One region of the Aestuariirhabdus sp. LZHN29 genome, then DNA from elsewhere that is predicted to be linked to it. Evidence: predicted binding sites of a transcription regulator. Region 1 holds the regulator's gene; each other region holds the start of a gene.
What was found. The regulator FliA, encoded in region 1, starts transcription of late flagellar genes. The targets are predictions, from matches to a motif close to CTAAAGTTNNNNNNNNNNCNGCCGATA.
Positions count from the first base shown of each region.

Region 2: the regulator FliA is predicted to act here: its motif matches at 4,742-4,768, upstream of ACP3PW_RS16750 (DUF5610 domain-containing protein).
Region 3: the regulator FliA is predicted to act here: its motif matches at 2,913-2,939, upstream of ACP3PW_RS09775 (flagellar protein MotY).

Region 1 is NZ_JBNIEU010000004.1:233,079-240,575, reverse strand. Features, by position in the region: gene flhA (flagellar biosynthesis protein FlhA) at 1-96, shown strand, start outside; gene flhF (flagellar biosynthesis protein FlhF) at 155-1,504, shown strand; gene ACP3PW_RS15175 (MinD/ParA family protein) at 1,602-2,426, shown strand; gene ACP3PW_RS15170 (RNA polymerase sigma factor FliA) at 2,456-3,181, shown strand; gene ACP3PW_RS15165 (chemotaxis response regulator CheY) at 3,271-3,651, shown strand; gene ACP3PW_RS15160 (protein phosphatase CheZ) at 3,664-4,452, shown strand; gene ACP3PW_RS15155 (chemotaxis protein CheA) at 4,463-6,676, shown strand; gene ACP3PW_RS15150 (protein-glutamate methylesterase/protein-glutamine glutaminase) at 6,737-7,497, shown strand, end outside.
Region 2 is NZ_JBNIEU010000005.1:214,183-221,679, forward strand. Features, by position in the region: gene ACP3PW_RS16720 (cobyric acid synthase) at 1-271, shown strand, start outside; gene cobS (adenosylcobinamide-GDP ribazoletransferase) at 219-986, opposite strand; gene ACP3PW_RS16730 (histidine phosphatase family protein) at 989-1,612, opposite strand; gene cobT (nicotinate-nucleotide--dimethylbenzimidazole phosphoribosyltransferase) at 1,602-2,663, opposite strand; gene cobU (bifunctional adenosylcobinamide kinase/adenosylcobinamide-phosphate guanylyltransferase) at 2,687-3,202, opposite strand; gene ACP3PW_RS16745 (glutaredoxin family protein) at 3,195-3,458, opposite strand; gene ACP3PW_RS16750 (DUF5610 domain-containing protein) at 3,551-4,705, opposite strand; partial or broken gene ACP3PW_RS16755 (J domain-containing protein) at 4,843-5,025, shown strand; gene ACP3PW_RS16760 (hypothetical protein) at 5,335-6,405, shown strand; gene pepN (aminopeptidase N) at 6,411-7,497, opposite strand, start outside.
Region 3 is NZ_JBNIEU010000002.1:656,084-663,580, forward strand. Features, by position in the region: gene ACP3PW_RS09755 (bacterioferritin-associated ferredoxin) at 1-98, opposite strand, end outside; gene ACP3PW_RS09760 (peroxiredoxin) at 437-1,039, shown strand; gene rnt (ribonuclease T) at 1,115-1,741, opposite strand; gene pyrC (dihydroorotase) at 1,750-2,799, opposite strand; gene ACP3PW_RS09775 (flagellar protein MotY) at 2,943-3,866, shown strand; gene ACP3PW_RS09780 (ArsR/SmtB family transcription factor) at 4,532-4,801, shown strand; gene ACP3PW_RS09785 (cation transporter) at 4,852-5,460, shown strand; gene ACP3PW_RS09790 (c-type cytochrome) at 5,627-5,989, shown strand; gene ACP3PW_RS09795 (SHOCT domain-containing protein) at 5,999-6,331, shown strand; gene ACP3PW_RS09800 (argininosuccinate synthase) at 6,885-7,497, shown strand, end outside.

The sequences.
Region 1 (7,497 bases):
TTTGCCCGTTACGGTGTTGCTTCGATGCACGTGCTCTCCTATCAGGAGATTCCGGACAACAAGCAAATAACCATCGAAGGAACAGTCGGACAGTAATGACAATGCCAGGTTACATCTCAGGCAGCAATCGACGCTTTATAGCAGGTGAAATGACATGAAAATTAAACGCTACTTCGCATCCGATATGAGGCAAGCCCTGAAGCTGGTCAAGGATGATTTGGGAGATGACGCGGCGATTGTGTCTCAGCGCAAAGTCGCCGGCGGAGTTGAGGTGGCCGCTTCGATTGAAGCCAACCTTCCGCGTAGCGCGGCGTTCGGGAGCGCTGAGGCTCGCAGTGGGCTGGATGGAGCGCTCGCGAAAGCGCGAGAAAAGGTTGTGGCCGCAGAGCAGGGAGTGGGAAGTGCTGGGGCTCAAGCTCAGCCTATTGGAGAGCAACACGTAGCCTCAGCCGATGCCGTGCGCCGTACGCTTCAATCATTACAAAGCGAGCGCAACGGTACAGCGAGTGCGCCTGCGACGCATTCGTCCGTAGCCAGTCAGGGTACGGGGCAGCAGACGCTGGAGCTGATGCGAGATGAGCTTAACAATATGAAAGAGCTGCTACAGCAGCAGTTGGGGAGCGTTGCGTGGGGGCAGTTTGTGGAGCGATCTCCCCAGCAGGCCATGTTCTGGCGTCGGCTGACCGGCATGGGTTTATCAGCGGCGATGTGTAAGCAGCTGTTGACGGTCATTGAGCCCGGCAAACCGGCCACCCACAATTGGCGGCAAGTGCTTGCCGCCTTGGCCAGGCAATTGTCTACCACGCAGAAAAATCTGGTGATGGAGGGGGGGATATTTGCTTTCATAGGGCCTACGGGGGCGGGTAAGACAACTACCATTGGCAAGCTGGCAACCCAATACGTGTTGGAGCACGGACCGGATCAGGTTGCGCTGGTTACGACCGATTGCTACCGGGTTGGTGCAGCCGAGCAGGTCAAGGCTTTGGGGCGTATTCTGAATGTGGCGGTGCGAGTCGTGGAAAATCCACGCCAGCTTCAGCCTACTCTGGACGGCTTGAGTGACAAATCCCTGGTGCTTATTGATACTGCAGGCCTGCACCATCAGGATCCCAATCTACAGCTACAATTAGCCATGCTGAACAACGTAAGGCCGATGGTACGCAGCTTGTTGGTTTTAGCGTGCACGAGTCAGCAGCAAGTGATGCGGGCGGCTTATCATACCTATGGTGGTGCGAGACTTGTGGGCTCAGTCTTTACCAAAATCGATGAGGCCACCAGTATGGGGGAGGCTATTAGTTTGGTGTGTGAGCATGGACTACCAGTTTCTTACCTCGCTGATGGGCAGCGAATACCGGAGGATATCTGCCAGGCACGTGCCCATAGCTTGATTAGTCGAGCCGTAGCAATTTCAGAACAGCTGCCAGAAGATGACGAAAATATGATCAGTTCGTTTGCCAGGAGTAGTAGCCCCACCAGTCCCTATTCGACTCGCTATGTAAGTTGAGGTATTGAGGATAGAATGGGGCACCAACGTATTGATACGACACAATTTTCGCGGACATTAAGTTCCGCTAGCGGGTTTATGAGGGTGAGAGCAACCTATGGTTAGTCGACAACCTGTGCAGGTGATTGCAGTAACTGGCGGCAAAGGCGGCGTGGGGAAAACCAATGTCTCGGTCAATGTTGGCATTGCGTTGGCCGAAATGGGCCGCAGAGTCATGTTGCTCGATGCTGACTTGGGGTTGGCCAACGTCGATATATTGCTTGGCCTCTCGGCCACTAAAAACCTTGAAGATGTGATGGCTGGGCGCTGCGGGCTGCGAGATATCCTTTTGAATGGGCCTGGTGGTATTAAAATCATCCCGGCATCCTCCGGCACCCAGTCGATGACTGAGCTTTCCCCCCAGCAGCATGCGGGAATGATCAGTGCATTTAGTGAGTTGAGTGGCCAGCTTGATGTATTAATTGTAGATACGGCGGCAGGCATCTCTGACAACGTGGTGAGTTTTGTCCGCGCGGCCCAGGAGATCTTGCTTGTAGTGACTGACGAACCAACCTCTATTACCGACGCCTATGCGCTGATAAAGCTGTTGAACCGTGATTATAATATGATGCGTTTCCGTATCGTGGCTAATATGGTTCGCACCCCTCAGGAAGGCCGCAACCTCTATAACAAGCTGGTTAATGTCACTGACCGCTTTCTCGATGTGGCCTTGCAGTATATGGGGGCAGTACCGTACGACGAGTCCGTGCGCAAATCCGTACAGCGCCAAAAGGCGGTTTTGGAGGCATACCCCAGAAGCAAGGCATCCATAGCGCTCAAATCATTAGCGCAAAAAATTGACGCGTTGCCCCTGCCAACAACCTCTCGGGGACATCTTGAGTTCTTCGTTGAGAGTCTGCTAGCGGCGGAACATGGGGGGTAGCCATGGTAGCGGTTCTGGAAGGGCTGGGTATGTATACCGATAATCAGGCTGAGTCGCTAAATGTGCTTGTGGAACGGCATGCGCCGTTAGTAAAGCGCATCGCTCACCACATGGCCGCTCGACTACCCGCTAATGTACTCGTGGATGACCTGATTCAGTCCGGCATGATTGGGTTGCTCGAATCAGCGCGCAAATATGATGGCAGTAAGGGTGCCGCATTCGAGACTTACGCCGGTATTCGTATTCGCGGAGCCATGCTGGACGAAATACGAAAGGGAGACTGGGTGCCCCGGTCAGTGCATCGCAACGGGCGTCGTGTGGCTGATGCTGTTAAGGCTGTGGAGTCAAGGTTAGGGCGTGACGCTAAAGATAATGAGATTGCGGCCGAACTACAGGTTAGTGTTGGTGAGTATCATGGGATGCTGCATGACTGTATGGGTAGCAGGTTGTTCAGTTTCGATGATCTGCTTGACAGTGAAGAATGCCAGCAGGAGACCGCATTGGCGTCCTTGGATGCCTCCTTGCCCCATGAAGGGGTGCAGGCGGAGCGCTTCCGTGAATCGTTGGCTGAGGCGATAACGACGTTGCCAAAACGTGAACAGTTGGTATTGTCTCTATACTACGATGAAGAGCTGAATTTGAAGGAGATCGGTGTGGTGCTCGGTGTTAGCGAATCGCGGGTTAGCCAGCTTCACTCCCAGGCGGCGTTAAGGCTCAGGTCGCGGCTTGAGGGGTGGGCATTGGATTCGGGGTAATCCTTTCATTCACAAGCTAGACTTGTAAAATACAATGTTCTGAACACACCAATATTTGAGGTTTCACGGAGGCCGGTTTGGACAAAAATATGAAGATCCTCATCGTAGATGACTTTTCTACGATGAGGCGCATCATCAAGAATTTGCTGCGGGATTTGGGTTTTACCAACACTGCAGAGGCTGACGATGGCCAGACAGCGTTGCCAATGCTGCAAACGGGTGGTTTTGATTTTCTGGTTACTGACTGGAATATGCCGGGAATGACGGGCATAGAGCTGCTAAGAGCAGTCAGGGCTGATTCAAAACTGAACACCTTGCCCGTGCTGATGGTGACCGCAGAGGCAAAGCGTGACCAGATCATTGAAGCAGCCCAGGCTGGAGTAAATGGCTACGTAGTGAAGCCGTTTACCGCACAGGCGCTCAAAGACAAGATCGATAAGATTTTTGAACGCGTCGATGCAGGCGGTTGATAAGGGCTGGATATGACGCTTTTTAAATACGACAGAGATAATACCGAATTGGAATCTGATCTGAAGGTACAAGCGCAAAAATTGGTGGAGTTGCTCGAGACCGGCGATATGTCCGCAGCGATCAATGTGATCAACGAACTCAACGAGATGCGCGACAAGAGCCTCTACCGGGAAGTGGGCAGGCTGACTCGGGCGTTGCACGAATCCCTTATGAATTTCCATATCGATTCGGGCATTACCGGGACGGACCAGGAGCAGATCTCCCATATGGTTGATGCCTCGGATCGACTTGATTATGTCACCAAGATGACCGAGGGTGCCGCCAACAAGACGATGGATATTGTTGAGGCCTGTGCGCCAGCAGCGGCTCAGTTGGGAACAGAAGCCAAGGTTTTGAATCAGGAGTGGCAGCGTTTTACCAGTCGTCAAATGGCTCCGGATGAATTTAGGGATCTATCGAAGCGCATAGGGCCTTTTCTGGCAGAGACAGAGCAGCGATCTATCGACCTCGGTAACAGCCTGAATGAGATCATTATCGCGCAGGACTACCAGGACCTTACCGGGCAGGTTATCAAACGAGTCGTCAGCCTGGTTTCTGAAATAGAAGACAGCTTGGTACATCTGGTCAAAATGGCAGGGAAAGTGGATCAGATGACCGGTATTGAACACGAAGAGTTTACAGCCAAGCCCGCTGCCACAAGCATTGAGGCAGAAGGGCCGCAGATCAAGAAAGATCAGCGGGATGATGTTGTCTCCGGGCAGGACGAGGTTGATGACCTCCTTTCCAGTCTAGGGTTCTAAGGAGTTAGGTATGAGTTTTGAGGCAGACGAAGAGATCTTGCAAGACTTTCTCGTTGAGGCGGGCGAGATTCTTGAACTGTTGTCGGAACAGTTGGTTGACCTTGAAAACCAGCCTGACGATAAGGAGCTTCTTAATGCAATATTTCGTGGTTTCCATACGGTAAAAGGCGGCGCGGGTTTCTTGTCTCTTAACCCCTTGGTTGAGTGCTGCCACATTGCAGAAAATGTATTCGATATATTGCGTAATGGACAGAGATCAGTATCCCCGGAATTGATGGATGTGGTGCTGCAGGCACTGGACGCTGTTAACGTCATGTTCTCCGAGGTCCGTGAAAGGGTGGAACCTACACCCGCAGATCCGGCGCTATTGCAGCAGTTGGCGCTAATGGCTAAACCAGAGGAGGCCGGTGAGGAGGAGGTGTCACCGGAAGTCGCGACGGCTGAGGCGCAAGAGCAAGAGCCGGAGGCGGCGGCCAGTGGAGATATCACCGACGACGAGTTCGAACAGCTACTCGATTCACTGCATGGGGAAGCTGCCCCCGAATCAGCGCCCCAGGTTACAGAGGGCGTATTTGCCGGAGAGGGTAGTGATAACGGCGCTGCATCGGGTGACGAAATTACTGACGACGAGTTTGAAGAACTCCTCAACAATTTGCACGGAAATAACAAAATAGGGGGCTCGGAGAGTGCTCCTGCACCAGCCCCTTCCGCTGCCAATAGCAGTGATGAAATTTCCGATGATGAATTCGAGGCATTACTGGATCAGTTGCATGGCGGGGCTGCTCCGAGTGGTAGTGCTGACAAAAACACTCCTGCTCCGACTCCTGCACCAGCCGCAACCGGCGATAGTCAGAATATATCAGACAATGAATTTGAAGATCTGTTGGACCAGCTTCACGGTAAAGGCCAAGGGCCTGGTGTCGCCGCGGCCAATAGTTCGGTGAAACCTTCGGCTCCGGCTCCGGCTCCGGCTGCAGCAAAGAGCAAACCTGCTGCAGCAAAGAGCAAACCTGCAGCGAAAGCGAAAGAGAGTGCGCCGCCTGTGGAGACAACCGTTCGGGTTGATACCGCACGTCTGGACGATATCATGAATATGGTGGGTGAGCTGGTACTGGTGCGTAATCGCCTTGTGCGCCTCGGGGTTAACAATGGTGACGAGGCGCTGTCTAAAGCAGTCGCTAACCTTGACGTCGTAACGGCTGACCTACAGCTTTCCGTTATGAAAACCCGGATGCAGCCGATCAAGAAAGTATTTGGCCGCTTCCCTCGAGTCGTCAGGGATCTTGCTCGAAACTTGAAGAAAGAGATTAATCTTCAACTTGAGGGAGAGGAGACTGATCTGGATAAAAACCTGGTCGAGGCGCTGGCTGACCCTCTGGTCCACCTGGTGCGCAACTCGGTCGATCACGGTATCGAAACGCCTGACGCTCGTGAAGCCGCAGGCAAAGATCGCAAAGGTAACGTTATACTCGCCGCTGAGCAGGAGGGCGATCACATACTGCTCTCTATCGCCGATGATGGGGCCGGTATGGACCCCGATAAGTTGCGTGCATTGGCGGTGGAGCGAGGCTTATACGATCAGGATGCGGCGGATAGATTGTCTGATTCCGATTGTTTTAACCTGATATTTGCCCCCGGTTTTTCGACCAAGAAAGAGATATCGGATGTGTCCGGGCGCGGTGTGGGAATGGATGTGGTGAAAACCAAGATCTCCCAACTCAACGGCATCATCGATATTCAGTCAGAAGCTGGCAAAGGCACCACAATACTGATCAAGGTACCGCTAACGCTGGCCATTATGCCGACTTTGATGGTGATGCTCGATCAGCAAGCATTCGCGTTGCCCTTGGTTAGTGTGAATGAAATATTCCATCTCGACCTTTCCAAGACCAATGTCGTCGACGGGCAGGAAGTTGTTATCGTTCGTGATAAAGCGCTTCCCCTGTTTTATCTCAAGCGCTGGCTGGTAGATCCCAAGCAGCTGGAAGGAGGCGATGTTGTCGAGGGCGAGGAGGCTCACGTGGTTATCGTATCCGTGGGTACCCAGCGTGTCGGCTTCGTCGTTGATCAGTTAGTTGGCCAGGAAGAGGTGGTGATTAAACCGCTCGGATCGATGTTGCATGGCACGCCGGGAATGGCTGGAGCAACCATAACGGGTGATGGTCGCATCGCACTTATTCTTGATGTTCCCAGTATGCTTAAAGAGTACGCACGTCGACTATAACCTCTAAACGGAGCCGGTATCTATTGCCGGAGACCTGTTGCAGATCATTGGAGAAACCGGGTGGCAGTAAAGGTATTAGTGGTTGACGATTCAGGCTTTTTTCGCCGAAGGGTAACCGAGATTCTGAAAACGGATCCGGGTATCGAGGTGATAGGTGTCGCTAGCAATGGCCGTGAGGCAGTGGAAAAAGTCACCGAGCTGAAGCCGGATGTAGTGACTATGGATTATGAAATGCCGGTTATGGATGGCATCTCTGCGGTCAGGCAAATAATGGCGAGCCAGCCGACTCCTGTGTTGATGTTTTCATCCCTTACTCACGAAGGGGCTCGCGTCACTCTGGATGCACTTGAGGCGGGTGCTGTGGACTTCCTGCCCAAGAATTTTGAGGATATTTCACGAAATACTGAAAATATTCGCCGCATTCTTTGTGATCGGGTGAAAACCGTGTCCCGCAGTATGCGCCGTGCTGCGGTGCCGACGGCACCTTCAGCACCAGTGGCCAAACCTGCCGCCAGGCCAGGTGCTCGTGCGGCAAAGCCTGCTCAGCAAGTTCGAACGCCAATAACTTATAATCGTGGAGCAGCTAAGCACAAGTTATTGGCGATTGGTACCTCGACCGGAGGGCCGGTGGCATTGCAAAAGGTGCTCACTGAACTGCCGGCCAATTTTCCGACGCCAATCGTATTGATTCAGCATATGCCGGCGACATTTACCAATGCGTTTGCCGAACGTTTGAATCGTTTGTGCAAGATTACTGTCAAGGAGGCCCGAGATGGTGATCGGCTGCAGCCCGGAGTTGCCCTGCTTGCTCCTGGGGGCAA
Region 2 (7,497 bases), on a different contig from region 1:
GGGACGGGATACCGGCGCAGTCTCCGATGACGAGCAGATAGCAGGCTGTTACCTGCATGGTCTATTTGATCACCCCCAAGCCATCGAACGGCTATTCCAGTGGGTTACGGGGGAATCTGTTCAGGGGCTCGATATCAACCAGATCCGGGAGCAGCAACTGGAACGGCTGGCCGACCTGCTAGAGACACAGCTGGATATTGATGCACTACTGGTCGAGATCAACCAATTTGCGGAGCAAATACCGCAGCCACCAGTACCGTCGTCTCGATAACTTCAATGAGTGCCCCGGCGGTATCGCCGGTTGTGCCACCGATCCTTATTAGCATCAGGCGCCGGCACGCCCAGAACACCACAGTAACGGCGATCAGCAGCAAACCTGCCTGTAGTCCAAACAGCCCAAGACACCCGACCAGGACGATGAGGCTGATGCCCCATAACTCTCCACCCCGGCAATGGCTCGAAAAACACCCACCCAACCCAGTGGGGCGCACATAAGGGGTTGTAGCAAACAACAACAGCATACTGGTCCGTGCCCAAAGTGGAGCGATAAGCAACGCTACATATTGCTGGTTTAAGAGCAGGTGCTGCAATGCGGTTAACTTCAGCAGCAAGACCAGCGCGACGGCTACCAGCGCTCCGGTCCCGGCATGGGTGTCCTTCATAATTGCAATGGTACGCTCCCGGTCCCCACCACCCAGCCAGGCGTCCGCGCTGTCTCCAAGACCATCGAGATGAAGCGCCCCACTGAGCATTGCCCAAATCAGCAGCACCAGCGCACTCACAACAAAGCTTTCGGTGACTGAAACGCTCATAGGTAGCAGGTGATCCAATAGAACAGCTATCGATACCAGCACGACCCCGTAAAGTAGACCCACCACCGGGTACCAGAGCAACGCACGGCCAACGGCCCTTTCACTCACCCTGTCTATGCCGTTTATTGGAATACGGGTTAGAAACTGAAGCGCCAACTTTAGTGAATCAAGCATCGTTAATATCCGGTGACCCCATAGCGTTCAACCTGGAACCAATCATCCTTCCCCTCTTGGTGGTAGATTTTGATCCGGCACAGGCTTCCATGGGCAATCATTATTGTGCGCCATGCGCTGGATTCGCAACCCAGCAGAGCCATAAGGTACGCCCGAATAAGCCCACTGTGGGTCACCATCAATATGTTACTGCCTCGATGAGACTCCAGAATACTGGCCACGAACCTTGTCATGCGCAGTTGCAACGCCTCAAGGGTTTCAGCGCCCTTCGGCGGGTATCGCAAAGGCTCGGCCCAGAAGCGCGCCAACCCCTGAGGGTCCTCGTTCTCTACATCCGTCACCGACCGTCCCTCCCAAACCCCAAGACTCCCTTCGACTAAAAGCTCGGTTTGCTGGCACTCAACACCATGGACGGCAGCCCAATGTTCGGCAAATCCTGAGCAGCGCGAGAGAGGAGAGGTCAGCGCCAGATCATAACCTGGCGCAACCGCTGAAAGGGTTGTTTCCATCTGCTCCCACCCGCACTCGCTTAGGGGGTTGTCACTGATACCATAAAAACCGGGGGGCCAGCTGCAATGACCGTGGCGTAACAGATCAATCGTCGTGACAGAACACTCAGCCGGCATTACTAACCGCAGCCTCGGCAAAGGTCGCCATATTGTTGTGCAGCGCGCACGCGTTTCTAATCAATGGGGTTGCCACTGCCGCACCGCTGCCCTCCCCCAGGCGCATCTGCAACTGTAGCAGGGGTTCCAGCTCCAGCGCCTCGAGCACTACCCGGTGTCCGGGCTCAGCAGACACATGGCCTGCAAACGCCCAGTGAGCGGTTCCGGGCGCCAGACGCTCAGCGCATAGGAACGCCGCCGTACTGATAAAGCCGTCTACAAGGATCGGTACCCCAAGCTGCGCGCAGCGCATGTAAGCACCGGCCATGGCCGCAATCTCGAACCCTCCCACACATTGCAAGACCTCAAATGCATCCTTGAGATCGGCACCCTGTGCACGATGAAAGGCCAACGCCGTTTCGATAATCTCCGTTTTGCGGGCAAGGTGTTCGGCGTCGATTCCGGTGCCGGGTCCTACCAGATCGGCTGGAGTTCGATCGAGAAGAGAGGCGGAAATTGCGGTCGCCGAGCTGGTATTGCCGATCCCCATCTCGCCTGCAATAAATAGCTCACAGCCAGCCTTGCCTATGCTGTCCACCTGTTCTGCACCTGCTGCCAACGCTTGCAGCAGTTGGGGTTCGGTCATCGCCCTGTGTTGATCGAAGCTCAATGTTCCTGCGGATACGGTGCGATCGATAACACCCGGGATACTCAAAGGGGAGGAGCAGGTCCCCATATCAACAACCTCAAGATCGGCACCGATCTCACTAGCAAGCACACTGATAGCGGCCCCACCCTGACAGAAATTCGCTACCATCTGCACGGTAACCTCCTGGGGGAACGCGGAAACTCCCTTGCGAGCAATTCCGTGATCAGCTGCGAACAAGCGGATAGAAACCGAATCCACCGAGGGTTTCTCTCGTTCCTGCATCGCAGCCAGGCGGCAGGCAATCCTCTCCAGGGCACCCAGGGACCCTGCCGGCTTGGTTAACTGGGCCTGCCGATCACCGGCATCTTTAAAGTGGATATCATTGGGGGGTGTTATCGACTTACGAAACCAAAAATCCTGCATTACTTTTCCCTTTTTCCTTAGTCCTATTTGATTTGCTGAACGATTCCCGCGATGCTCAGCCACACGCTGTCAGCTCTCTCGGCCAGGCGTTGGTTTAGAAGCCCCAACTGATCGACAAAATCCCTGCTCAACTCCCCGGCAGGAAGCACCCCAAACCCCACCTCACTGGAGACAACGACAAGCTCTTTTTCGGTAGCGGAACACACCTCCATAAATGAGAGGATCTCCCGTTCGAGCAGGTGACGATCGTTTGTGAGTAACAGGTTGGTAAGCCACACGCCCACGCAGTCAACCAGTAGGGAGTTGGCATTGCATTGGGTAATGGCAGTCGCCAGTTGAAGGGGTTCTTCGAGCACTAACCAATCGCTTGGACGCCGCTGTCGATGCATCGCGATACGCTGCGAAAACTCAGGGTCGTCCCTATGAAATGAGTTTGAGGCCGTAGCAAGATAGCCTCGGGGTTCTTTGCAGAGTTGCAGGCGTTTTTCAGCAAACTGGCTCTTGCCACTGCGCACCCCTCCCAGAACCAGATCAAGCATTGTCCAGTTCTCCTAAGGAGCGGTTAAGAAATTCAACAGCCTGCATTTCATCAAAGGGCCATCCCAACTCTCCCTGAGCCCCCTCAAGCTTGATAACCGGGATACGGATACCGTAACGCTCGATCATCTCATCGCTGTCGGCGATATCAACCAGCAATAGCTGTAGATTGTTCACCTCAATCGTCGGGCGTAGTAGCTCCAGCGCCTGCTCGCACAGGTGGCATCCACTGGTGGTGTACAATACAAGCGTCAACATCAGGCTACGGACCGGTTAGAAAGTGGGCCCAGTTTACCTGATTTATGCTGTTTTCGGCGCGTCCAAACTACTGAAAATAAGTCATCGTGGCTTTAGATCGACTCAAGTAGCCAGTCGTTAAGCTCTCGATGCCCGGCCAGCTGCTGCTGTAGTAATTCGGGAGTTGCCCTTAGCCGGTCCTCGAAATCCAAAAGTTGCTGCAACAGCTCTCGGGGTGCTTCGAAACGACTCGCCTCTTTCAATGCCTGTTGTAGATCGTTTGCGTACTCGGCCAGCTCCCGAATACCCGCGCCCTTATCTGCCGAATCACCCATCTGTGACTGATACTGCTCGATCGCGGTATAGGTCTTGGTTTGACTGAGGTCCAGCTCAAAGCTATTGATCTGACGACTGTCGAATCCCAGGGAAAGCGCCTTGCTAAACGCTTCGTCGAGGTTTCCATTAAAAAAGGAATCGCTCAGATCATTAACTTGGGACAGCAGGGCATCAATGGCTTTCAGCTCCTCCTCATTTAGATCCCCCTGCACCTCGAAAGCGAAAGATCCTCGTTGGTAGGCGGCGCTGGCAAAAGCTGAAACAGACTGACTCTCCCCCTCCCCCGACTCGATGCCCTGATAGGATCCCTGCCCATAGCCAGCAGCCCCGGCGGCATTGATCGTTACACGATCACCCTCGGCGGTGGTCAATTCAAACTCGAAGCTACGGGATACCTGAATGGCCTCTGCAGAAAAATAGGTTTGTACGGCCTCAGGGCTTATTTGAGGCTGCGTAGGGACCGGCGCGATCATTTCATTGCGCATGGCCTCGGCCTGCTGGGTAAACAGGTCGAAGGTAGTATCGATATCGGTAGCGATCTGCCCTTGTAGAACCCCCATTTGCTGTAATATTTCCTGGGCCTCAGCAAATCCGTCCGCCACTGCCTGCACGCCAATATCGTAGAGTTCCTGTAAACGATCATCACTAGCACCTGCAGTACGCTCGCGCTCCATGTGGCTGCGGATGTGGTTTGTCAATTTGTCCGCCACCTTGTCAGGCGAGTAAGGGTTATCAAAAACCACCGGTTCGCTGGCTGGCACCCGCTGCAGATGCTTGCGCAGGGCACCGTTAAGGGTTTCCATTCCCTGCTTCCCGCTTTGATCGCCGGCGTTGCCGCCGGGCTGGAGTGGGAACGTCAGGTTCCCGGGATGGCGTTCACGCAATGAGGGGGCATTAAAAAGCGCGGCGTTTGTAAATTGGGACAGGTTCATGATGATTACCAGATGAGGGGTTACACTAAGCAGGGTTATCGGCCGTAGCTGACCGCGCTTTAGTCTACCGCTATACTCTTTCAGATTAAGCTAATCGCTATTAATTCCATTCGACACACCTGAGAGTCAAGCTGGCCATGGAGCGACACACAGAAGGCCTTTACAAGCTATTTGGGCTGGCCCCTGGCGCATCACCGGAAGAGCTGCGCCAGGCGTACAAAAGGCGCGCTCGACTCCTTCACCCTGATAAGAACCCCGACCGGGACACCACAGAACAGTTTAAACGCCTACAGGATGCCTATAAGCGAATCAACGACCATCTCAATCGCGCAGGGCTACTACCACCTGAGCCCGGGCTAAATCCCGCAACGGTACGGGTTGGGGAACCATCGCCGCGGTCAACGGAAACTCCCCCCACGGCCGAGCCTCCAGCGGCAGACCCCCGCCTTAACCGCAGTCGACTACAAAAAGCCTACCGCGAAGAGAGCAACGGGGGTAACCCCGTTAACGGGCAAGCACCGAGCCCGGGCACAACAGGCGCCCCCCGTTCCCTAAAAGCCCCCAAGTGCCAAGGCTGCGGGGTTACGGACAGTTCGCTGCGCTGTCGAGAGGTTACCAAGGTAACAGGGATGATAATAACCACCGTCAGCAACTGCCACCGCAGCGATCTCTGCCGCTCCTGCGGGTTACGCGCGACCCTGGCAGCAAATTTACACAACCTGGTATTCGGATGGTGGTCCCTGGGCGGACTCCTGCGTACGCCGGGCGCACTCATTAACAATGCCCGTGGTGGCAAGCTGGAAAGTGAAAGCAACGCCATACTGCTGTACCGACTTGCCAGCCACGAACTACAAACCAATCACAACACCAGCGCACTTGCCCTGCTGGACCAAGCTCGAAACCTGACTCAGAACGCCTCCCTCGTCGATCGAATTGAGCGTCTGTTGAAGCGACTGGGAAATCCGAGCACCAGAGCCGCCAGCGTTCAAGGCTCCGCGCCAAACTTTCTGTTTTACCACGCATTAATGATCCTGTTACCTGCGATCGCTGTGGTTCTGCTGCTCAATCCCCACTGGTTGCTTCGGGCCGCCACAGTACCCGCACCCATTGGGGCGGGCGAGCCGGTGACTATCTCCCCATTTCACCGCCCCCTCTATGGGGAGGAGCGTTTGGGACAACATTACAGTCTTGGGCTTGTGGATCTTCACCAGGAGGCAGCAGTGGAGAGTCGCGTGCTTACCCGAATACCCGTATACCATCAGGTCAGGGTCGAATCAGTTGCAGATTCGGTCTGGCTCAAAGTGTCCAGCGGCATGCACAGCGGGTATGTGAGGGAAGCAGAAATGGGTTTTGGCGATGCAACGATTGCTCGCAAGGAGCAGTGTAATAAGTACCCACAGCCCCGCCCTTTTGATGGTGAAATCCTTAAAGGCATACCCGGCGAGGCATCCTTGGGTATCGTCAATGAAAAAAGCGAGGACGCTATGCTGCAGTTTTATAACGGCAAAACACCCTTGCTGAGTCTCTACCTGCGGGGTGAAAGCACGCTGGAATTCAACCGCTTACCCGCCCAGGCCACAGATCTGCGGGTAACCCACGGGACTTTTTACAATGCCAGCTGCGGAGTTTTTACTCGCATTAACGGTAGCAAACGGTATCGCTTGACCCTGTTTGGAACGAATCAAGCGATTAGCCTGTAGCGGGCCTATTGCAAACTTTTACTGACCACCTCGTAGAGATCCGCTGAGAGGGTCTGGGCAAAAATTCGCTGCAGCTGCTCAAGCATCTTCTGCTGGCGTGCCACTGGATATTTGCGCCAGCGAGTCAACGGTATGATTAAACGTGCCGCAATCTGCGGGTTACGCTTATCGAGTTCGATAACCTGATCTGCGAGGAAACGGTACCCCTCACCCTCCCCACCGTGAAATCCGGTAGTGTTTTGCGAACAAAAGACCCCGATTAAGGAGCGCAATTTATTGGGATTCCCGCTATCAAAGGCGTCGTGCTGGATCAGGGCTTTCACCCGCGCAAGTGCACCCTTCCGCTGGCAGGATGCCTGAACAGATAGCCATAATTCAATGACTTGCGGATCATTTTTAAATTTATTATAGAATTCGTTCAGGCTGTTTGCGGAGCGCGCCTCCGCCGCTTCACGCTCACTGTGCACTAAAACGGCCAATGCTCGAAAGCGGTCGGTCATATTGTTGGCCAGGTGATACTGCTGTTCGGCCAGTTCAATACCACGATCCGAGGCCCGGGCCAGATAAGCGAGAGCGGCATTCTTTAAGCTTCTACAACCCATATGAGACGCACTGGGTTGGTACTCCCCTTCCAACTGGCTCAGTTGATAAAGTCGCTCAAACTCGGGCTCAAAGGCCGCCGATAGATGGTTTGCCAGAGCTTCACGGGCAGCATGATTGGCTTCTACTTCAACCACATCAGAGATCTCCGCCAGATAGGCTTCCGCCGGCAACACCAACATCGATTCCAGCGCCGCATGATCCGTCACCGGGGCATTAAGAAGCTGGCTAAACGCTGCGGTCAAGATCCTGTCGACCTCCATTGGCGTGCCGCTAAGATAGTGCTTCGCCATGCGTTGCAACACGCGCACGCACAATTGCTGGCACGCATCCCAACGATTGAAACCATCGCTGTCATTAGCCATCAAAAACGCCAACTGGGCATCGCTGTACTCATAGCTAAGTTTTACCGGGGCAGAGAAACCCCGCAGCAGTGAGGGGACCGGACGCGCTGTGACGCCTTCAAAGGTGAAGTTCTGCTGTGTCTGCGTC
Region 3 (7,497 bases), on a different contig from region 1:
CCCAAGGTTTCACGCAGGTCGCGCAGGCTATCGGCACCGGTATCGATCGACTGTTGAATCTGGCTATGGGTGATTCCTTTGCAAAGGCATACGTACATGATGGGTTCCTGGGAAAAGAGATCATTGGGGTTGAAGTGTTACGGAATAATAACCAAAACGAGAATCATTATCAATAAGTAGAAGCCCTTACTGCAAACCGATTACCAATAGGAAATCTCTATTGTTCCGCAAAATAAAATCAATGGCGATTTGGTGGGATGCAACCCCTGCACGGTGTACTATGCTTACCACCTGATTCACCGCGCCAGAAGCTGTAAACCGCTCTAGACAGGGCGTTTCACTGGCCACAAGAGATTGAAATCTTATCTGTTTTTGCAACATTGATCGGCGTGTTAGATAGCCGGTTTTCATAGTTCAACATTGGAGGAATATAACTATGGGCGTATTAGTAGGAAAATCTGCACCGGATTTCACTGCAGCGGCAGTACTGGGTAATGGCGAAATCGTTGACAGCTACACGTTGTCTGCTGCGATCAAAGGCAAGAAGGCGGTTGTGTTCTTCTATCCGCTGGATTTCACGTTTGTATGTCCCTCTGAGCTGATTGCCTTTGATCACCGTATCGAAGAGTTTATCAGTCGCGGCGTTGAGGTGATCGGTGTCTCTATCGATTCCCAGTTTAGCCACAACGCCTGGCGTAACACCTCTGTTAACGACGGTGGTATCGGTCCGGTTAAGTACACCCTGGTTGCAGATGTTAAGCACGAAATCTGCCGCGCTTATGATGTAGAAGCCGAGGCGGGTGTGGCGTATCGCGGTTCCTTCCTGATCGACGAAGATGGGTTGGTGCGTCATCAGGTCGTTAACGACCTGCCTCTGGGGCGTAATGTCGATGAGATGTTGCGTATGATCGATGCGCTGGCGTTCCACCAGGAGCATGGCGAAGTCTGCCCTGCAGGATGGAGTAAGGGTGACAAGGGCATGAATGCATCCCCCGATGGTGTTGCCAAGTACCTGAGCGAGAATGCCGATAACCTGTAAGCTTAACGCCTGCAGTGGACAAAAAAAGGGACGCGATCGCGTCCCTTTTTTTGTCCTTTCGGTGATGTGGAAGCGTTAGCGAAACGGATTCCAGCCCCCCAGCTCCTGCCAGCGATTGACGATGGCGCAAAATAGTTCTGCCGTCTTTTCCGTATCATACAGAGCAGAGTGGGCTTCACGGTTATCAAACTCGATCTCCGCCGCCTGACAGGATTTGGCCAGCACTGTCTGGCCATAGGCGAGTCCAGCCAGGGTCGCGGTGTCGAAGGTCGAAAAGGGGTGAAAGGGATTACGCTTGAGGTCGCAGCGGTTGACGACCGCGTTTACAAAGCCGAGATCGAAAGTGGCGTTGTGGCCCACCAGTATGGCTCGGTTGCAGCCGGTACTCTTTACGGTTTTGCGTACGATGCGGAAGATCTTCTCCAGTGCTTCCTTTTCATCGACGGCTCCACGCAGGGGGCTATCGGGCTGGATACCAGTGAATTCCAGCGCAGCGGGCTCAATATTCGCTCCCTCAAAGGGATTGACGTTAAAAGAGATCGCCTCGTCAGGGTAGAGGAAACCCTCTTCGTCCATGCTCATGGTGACCGCGGCGATCTCGAGCAACGCGTCGGTCGACGCGTTGAAACCGCCGGTTTCTACATCAATAACCACCGGCAGGAAGCCGCGGAAACGGCTCGCTATCAATGATTTACCCTGCATCTCATCGTTCACACCCTTGTCCCTTCTATTACCTGCCACTGTAGCGTCTCACCGGCCCGCAGGGGTACCAGTGGTTGCTCACCCAGCGTAAGTGTCTTTGGCACCTGCCAGGGCTGTTTAATGAGCGTGATTGTATCGGTGTTTCTGGGAAGTTGGTAAAAGTCAGGGCCATTAAAGCTGGCAAAGGCCTCGAGTTTGTCCAGTACCCCCAGCTCTTCAAAAAGCTCAGCGTACAGCTCTATGGCGGCGTGTTCGCTATAGCAACCAGCACAGCCGCAGCTGTTTTCTTTAGCTGCCTGGCTATGGGGGGCTGAATCGGTGCCGAGGAAAAAACGGGAATCCCCGCTGCTAACGACATCGCGCAGGGCTTGCTGGTGCCGGTTGCGTTTTAAAACGGGCAAGCAGTAAAAGTGGGGCTTGATGCCGCCGACCAAAAGGTGGTTGCGGTTATACAGCAGGTGCTGGGGGGTTATGGTCGCCCCGACATTGTGGTCGGCGCCGAGCACAAATTGTACGGCGTCGGCGGTAGTGATGTGTTCGAACACGATGCGCAGTTGCGGATAACGTATGTGCAACGGGGCGAGCTGCTGTTCGATAAAGGCCGCCTCGCGGTCAAAAATATCGATGCTATCGTGGGTGACCTCGCCGTGCACGAGCAGTGGCATACCAACTTCTGCCATCGCTTCCAGTGCTGGATAGATCTTCTCCAGTGAGGTCACACCAGAGTCGGAATTGGTTGTGGCTCCTGCGGGATAGAGCTTGGCAGCACTGATTTGCCCACTGGCGTGCGCCTCCCGAATGGTCATTGCACTGGTGTTGTCAGTCAGGTAGAGGACCATCAAGGGTTGCCACAAGCTGCCGCGAGGGCGTTGGGCGACAATACGGTCACGGTACGACATTGCCGCTGTCAGGTCGGTTACCGGCGGGGTCAGGTTCGGCATGACGATCGCTCGACCGAAATAGCGCGCGGCGTCAGCAACGGTATGTTTCAGCGCGGCACCATCCCGCAGGTGCAGGTGCCAGTCGTCGGGACGGATAATAGTGAGGGTGTCGGTCATGACAGGGGCCTTGTTTTTCGATCATCTAAGCTGTTGCGCATCCTAACCCAACGGCGTTCGTTTCGATAGATGAAGGGCCTTCTAAAGAGCTGAGCGCAGAATCAAAATCAGGGGTAAAGTTTTACTTATGGCAGCCGATATTCATGGATGTAACGGGAGTGCAGGAGTGTACAGTGGAGAATCGGGGTAGGCGCTTTATCCTTTGGTCGGGTCTGGCAGCGATGGTTTCGCTGTTGGCAATGCCTGCCCACGCCGCGACGTATAGTGCGCCGATGGACAGCTCTACCTGGCGTCTGGAAGCCTCGGTATTCGAATGTCGCCTTTCCCACTCCATTCCCGCCTACGGGGAAGCGGTGTTTTCCCACCGGGCCGGTGAACGGGTCAGTTTCTATCTGGATAGCTGGCACCGCCCTATGCGGCAGGGCAAGGCGGAGCTGACGTCCGAGCCGCCACCATGGCGTATCGGAGCGGTGGTTCGTGAGATGGGTGCGGTCACCGTAAGTGCAGGTCGTAAACCGGTCTCCCTGAAGGGGTCGCTACCCAGCTCGATGCTGGCACAGCTCTATGGCGGAATGCAGCCAACCCTCCATCGTCTGTCCTGGTATGACAGTAAGCAGCCGGTAGCGGTTGAGTTATCCCCGGTTAATTTTCAGCCGGTTTATCAGCAGTATGTGGGCTGTCTATCGCAGTTACTTCCGGTCAATTTTGACCAGATTCAACGTACCATCGTGCTCTTCGATAGCGGTAAAACCCAGCTCAGAAACGAGGCGCTGCAAACCCTTACTGATATCGTTACCTACGTTAAAGCGGATCCCTCGGTCAGTACCATCTTTATTGATGGTCACACCGATAACCGGGGGCGCCGGCTGGCGAATCGTGAGCTGTCCAAGGAGCGCGCTGAAGTGGTTCGTGAATACCTGCAAAAACGTGGCTTGCCAACGGATATGATTCTGTTGCGATTCCACGGTGAGCGCTACCCGGTAGTGGACAATACCAGTAGCAGCAATCGTGCCCGCAACCGCCGGGTTACCATCCGCCTGGAAAAAGAGGAGAGCTTCGATAGCTGAAGCTCCACCTATTTTGGCTATTTGCACTCTGAGGTTGGGTTTTTGACCCGTGGTAGCAAAGGAGAGCCCCCCGGTTCTGTGCAAAACCAGGTAGGAGTCAGCTTGGTGTTCCCCAGGCGTTTCGTGCATAAGTTGGTTGGGCACTGTAGTGGTCAAAACGGTAGCTACGCGCGCAGAGGGGACGTTAGCGAAACCGGATCACGGGCGGTTGGAGTCGACCAAGGGACGCTGATAAAGAGCTTGTCTAACCGCATCTTGCGCCCATTTGCTGTCCTTTTGCGCTACTGACACTGCCACCACACCCCTGCAAGCCGGATACACATAAGTGGACAGCTATTTTGCAGCTCTGAGCGACTGGTATAGACAGGGACTATGGGTTCTCGGCCATCAGTGTCTTTTCAGGGATCATCCGCTGAGGCGTATTTTGGCAATACCTCAATGGCTTCAACCGTCGTCGGCTAGATGAATGGCTTCTACGGTTTGTGCCAGCACGTCGGGTTGATTCTTAGTCTTTTACAAAATTGACATTGACGCGCCTCCACTTGCAGGCTACAAGTAAACATATGAATATATATTTGAATGTTTATGAGTAATGCTGTTTCATGAAGACATGTAACTCGATTAGAAGAAAATTAAGCGAAGACGCCACCGCTGAGCTTGCGGACATGTTCCGATTGATGGGGGATGGTAGTCGATTAAAAATCATTCTCGTCTGCCTGAACGAACCTGTGTGCGTAGGTGATATAGCCCTGCAACTTGAGCTCTCAGCGTCACTGGTAAGTCATCACTTGCGCCTTCTTCGCGCCGCACGCCTACTGCGGTCAGAAAAAAGAGGCAAACAGGTTTTTTACTCCGTTGCAGACGAACACATACGCTGTGTTCTCGAAGACATGATTGACCACGTGGCTGAACCCTATGATCGCGAGGAAACATAATGGCAGGGTGTACTAGTTGTGCCAGCGATAGCGCGACCGACTCCGACCGCATGAATCCGCAGTTTCGTCGCGTATTATGGTTTGCTCTGGCTAGCAACGGCATGATGTTCATTGTTGAGCTTGGTGCAAGTTTCTACAGTGGGTCGATATCGCTTCAGGCCGATGCCCTCGATTTTTTTGGCGATTCCATCAACTACGGCCTATCCCTTCTCGTACTTGGAATGAGTCTACAGGTTCGTGCCAAGGCTGCTCTTTTCAAAGGTGCCACCATGGCGCTTTTCGGTTGCTGGGTCATAGGCAGTGCGATCTACAGGATCGGCTCAGAAAAAGTACCTGACCCTGAGATCATGGGCGTTATTGGCCTCATGGCATTGGCGGTCAATGTTTTGGTCGCAGTTATGCTGTTTCGCTACCGCAGCGGCGACAGCAATATGCGCTCCATCTGGTTGTGTAGTCGAAACGATGCTTTAGCAAATATTGCGGTAATGGGGGCTGCTGTCGGCGTCTTCACCACCGCGTCAGGCTGGCCAGACCTAGTGGTTGCGGCTGTCATTGCCGGCCTCAATGTTAGTGCTGCGATACAGGTTGTACGTCAGGCGCAATTAGAACTTAAACAATCACAAGGAATAGGTGATCTCAATGAAAGCGGCTCCTCTTAAAATTATCTTATCTGTCCTGTGCCTAACGCTGGCTGTGCCTTTTATGGCGGAAGAAGCCAATGCCCACAATCATATGGATAGATGGGGCCCTCAGTGGTCGCAGAACGGTATGAGGGGGCAAGGTATGGGTATGAACAGACAAAGCATGGCGCGACACCGAGCATTCATGCGAAGCGGAGTACCGAGCCCATATACAGGGAGTCAAAACCCCTATTCGCAAACTCCTGAAGCCATTCGTGCTGGCGGTAGCCTATATCAACAGCAGTGTGCTGTGTGCCACGGAGTACAAGGGGTGGGGGATGGCGTGGCAGCTAATTCTCTAACCCCACCTCCTGCTGTACTAGATCAGTTGATTCAGGTGCCGATGGCGGCCGATGAATATCTGCTTTGGTCAATTTCTGAAGGAGGTAAACCTTTCGGCACTGACATGCCTGCTTTTAAGGAGCAACTGTCTGAAAATGATATATGGAAGATAGTGGCTTACATGCGAGCAGGTTTTCCTTCGACCACTGACAGTGACCCACAATAGGAGGCAGGTATGAAAATATTTGTTCATCGAGTATTGGCGTTCGCATGTCTGTTACTGCCCTCACCGGCAGTGCTAGCACAGCAGTGGGGCCGCGAAGGCTACGGACCGCATATGGGCTGGGGAAGCGGCGTGTTCTTTGGCCCATTAATGACCCTTGTGTTTATTGCTGTTGTGGTAATAGTCGTGATGTCGCTCGTACGTTGGTTGAGCGGGGATAAATCAAAGCGCCCTTCGGCAACAAGTCAGGACGCTATGGATATTCTTAAAGAGCGTTTCGCAAAAGGTGAGATTGACCGAGAAGAGTTCGAGGAGCGCCGAAGGGTCTTGACGAGTGACCCTTAGCTGAGCACGCTTCGACGGTTTTTGGAGCGATTTGTGAAGTCGGCAATGAAGGCAAGTGCGGCAATGCAAAAAACTCATGCCACGTGGCCGCTTGGTTTTGACTGCTACCGCTCATCATCTCCCCATCAGCGCCATTCAAACGTCCGGCTTGGGCCAGACCCTCCGCTCTTCAACCGCAGGATGGCTTGGGAATCCAACCAAGCCCTGCTTCCAGAACTACGTTCCAATAGTATGAAATCCAACTAGTGTCCTGTGATCAGGTTGGAGAGCCCAAAGAGCTCATTTAAACCCTGGAATGCAAATAGTCCCTATTTTCTGAAGGCACCCCCTCATATTGACCCCTGTTAACAAAACAAAACCTGAAAATCTGCGGGAAGTCGTGATCGGGCTGGGATTTCGTCACGTGGGCGTTTAGAATACTCTGCCTTTTGTTAGGTGTTGGCGAACAGTGTTGTCTGCTCGGGAGGCCTTAGGGCTGGGGTTTCGAATCTGTTAGCGGCCCCTTAGGGAACCGATGCCCGGATATAAACAGTAAAGAGAGTGGGAAAACTCGATGAAAAGCATTAATAAAGTAGTCCTGGCGTACTCAGGAGGTCTCGACACCTCCGTGATTGCCAAGTGGCTAGAGGACACCTATCAGTGTGAAGTGGTCACCTTTACCGCTGACCTTGGGCAGGGCGAAGAGCTTGAGCCTGCGCGCCTGAAAGCAGAAGCGATGGGGATCAAAGAGATCTACATTGACGACCTGCGAGAAGAGTTTGTCCGAGATTTCGTATTCCCCATGTTCCGAGCCAACACCATCTACGAAGGTGAATATCTGCTGGGTACCTCGATTGCGCGCCCCCTGATTGCCAAGCGCCTGGTGGAGATCGCCAATGAAACCGGAGCCGATGCGATCGCCCACGGTGCGACCGGCAAAGGTAACGACCAGGTTCGTTTCGAGCTGGGTGCCTATGCGCTCAAACCGGGCATTCAGGTTATTGCACCCTGGCGTGATTGGGATCTCAGTTCCCGCGAAAGTCTGCTGGCATACTGCGATATGCACGGCATTCCAGTCGAGAATAAGCAGGGCAAGAAATCGCCCTACTCCATGGACGCCAACCTGCTGCACATCTCGTATGAGGGCGGCCTGTTGGAAAGCCCCTGGAATGAGCCGGAAGAGGATA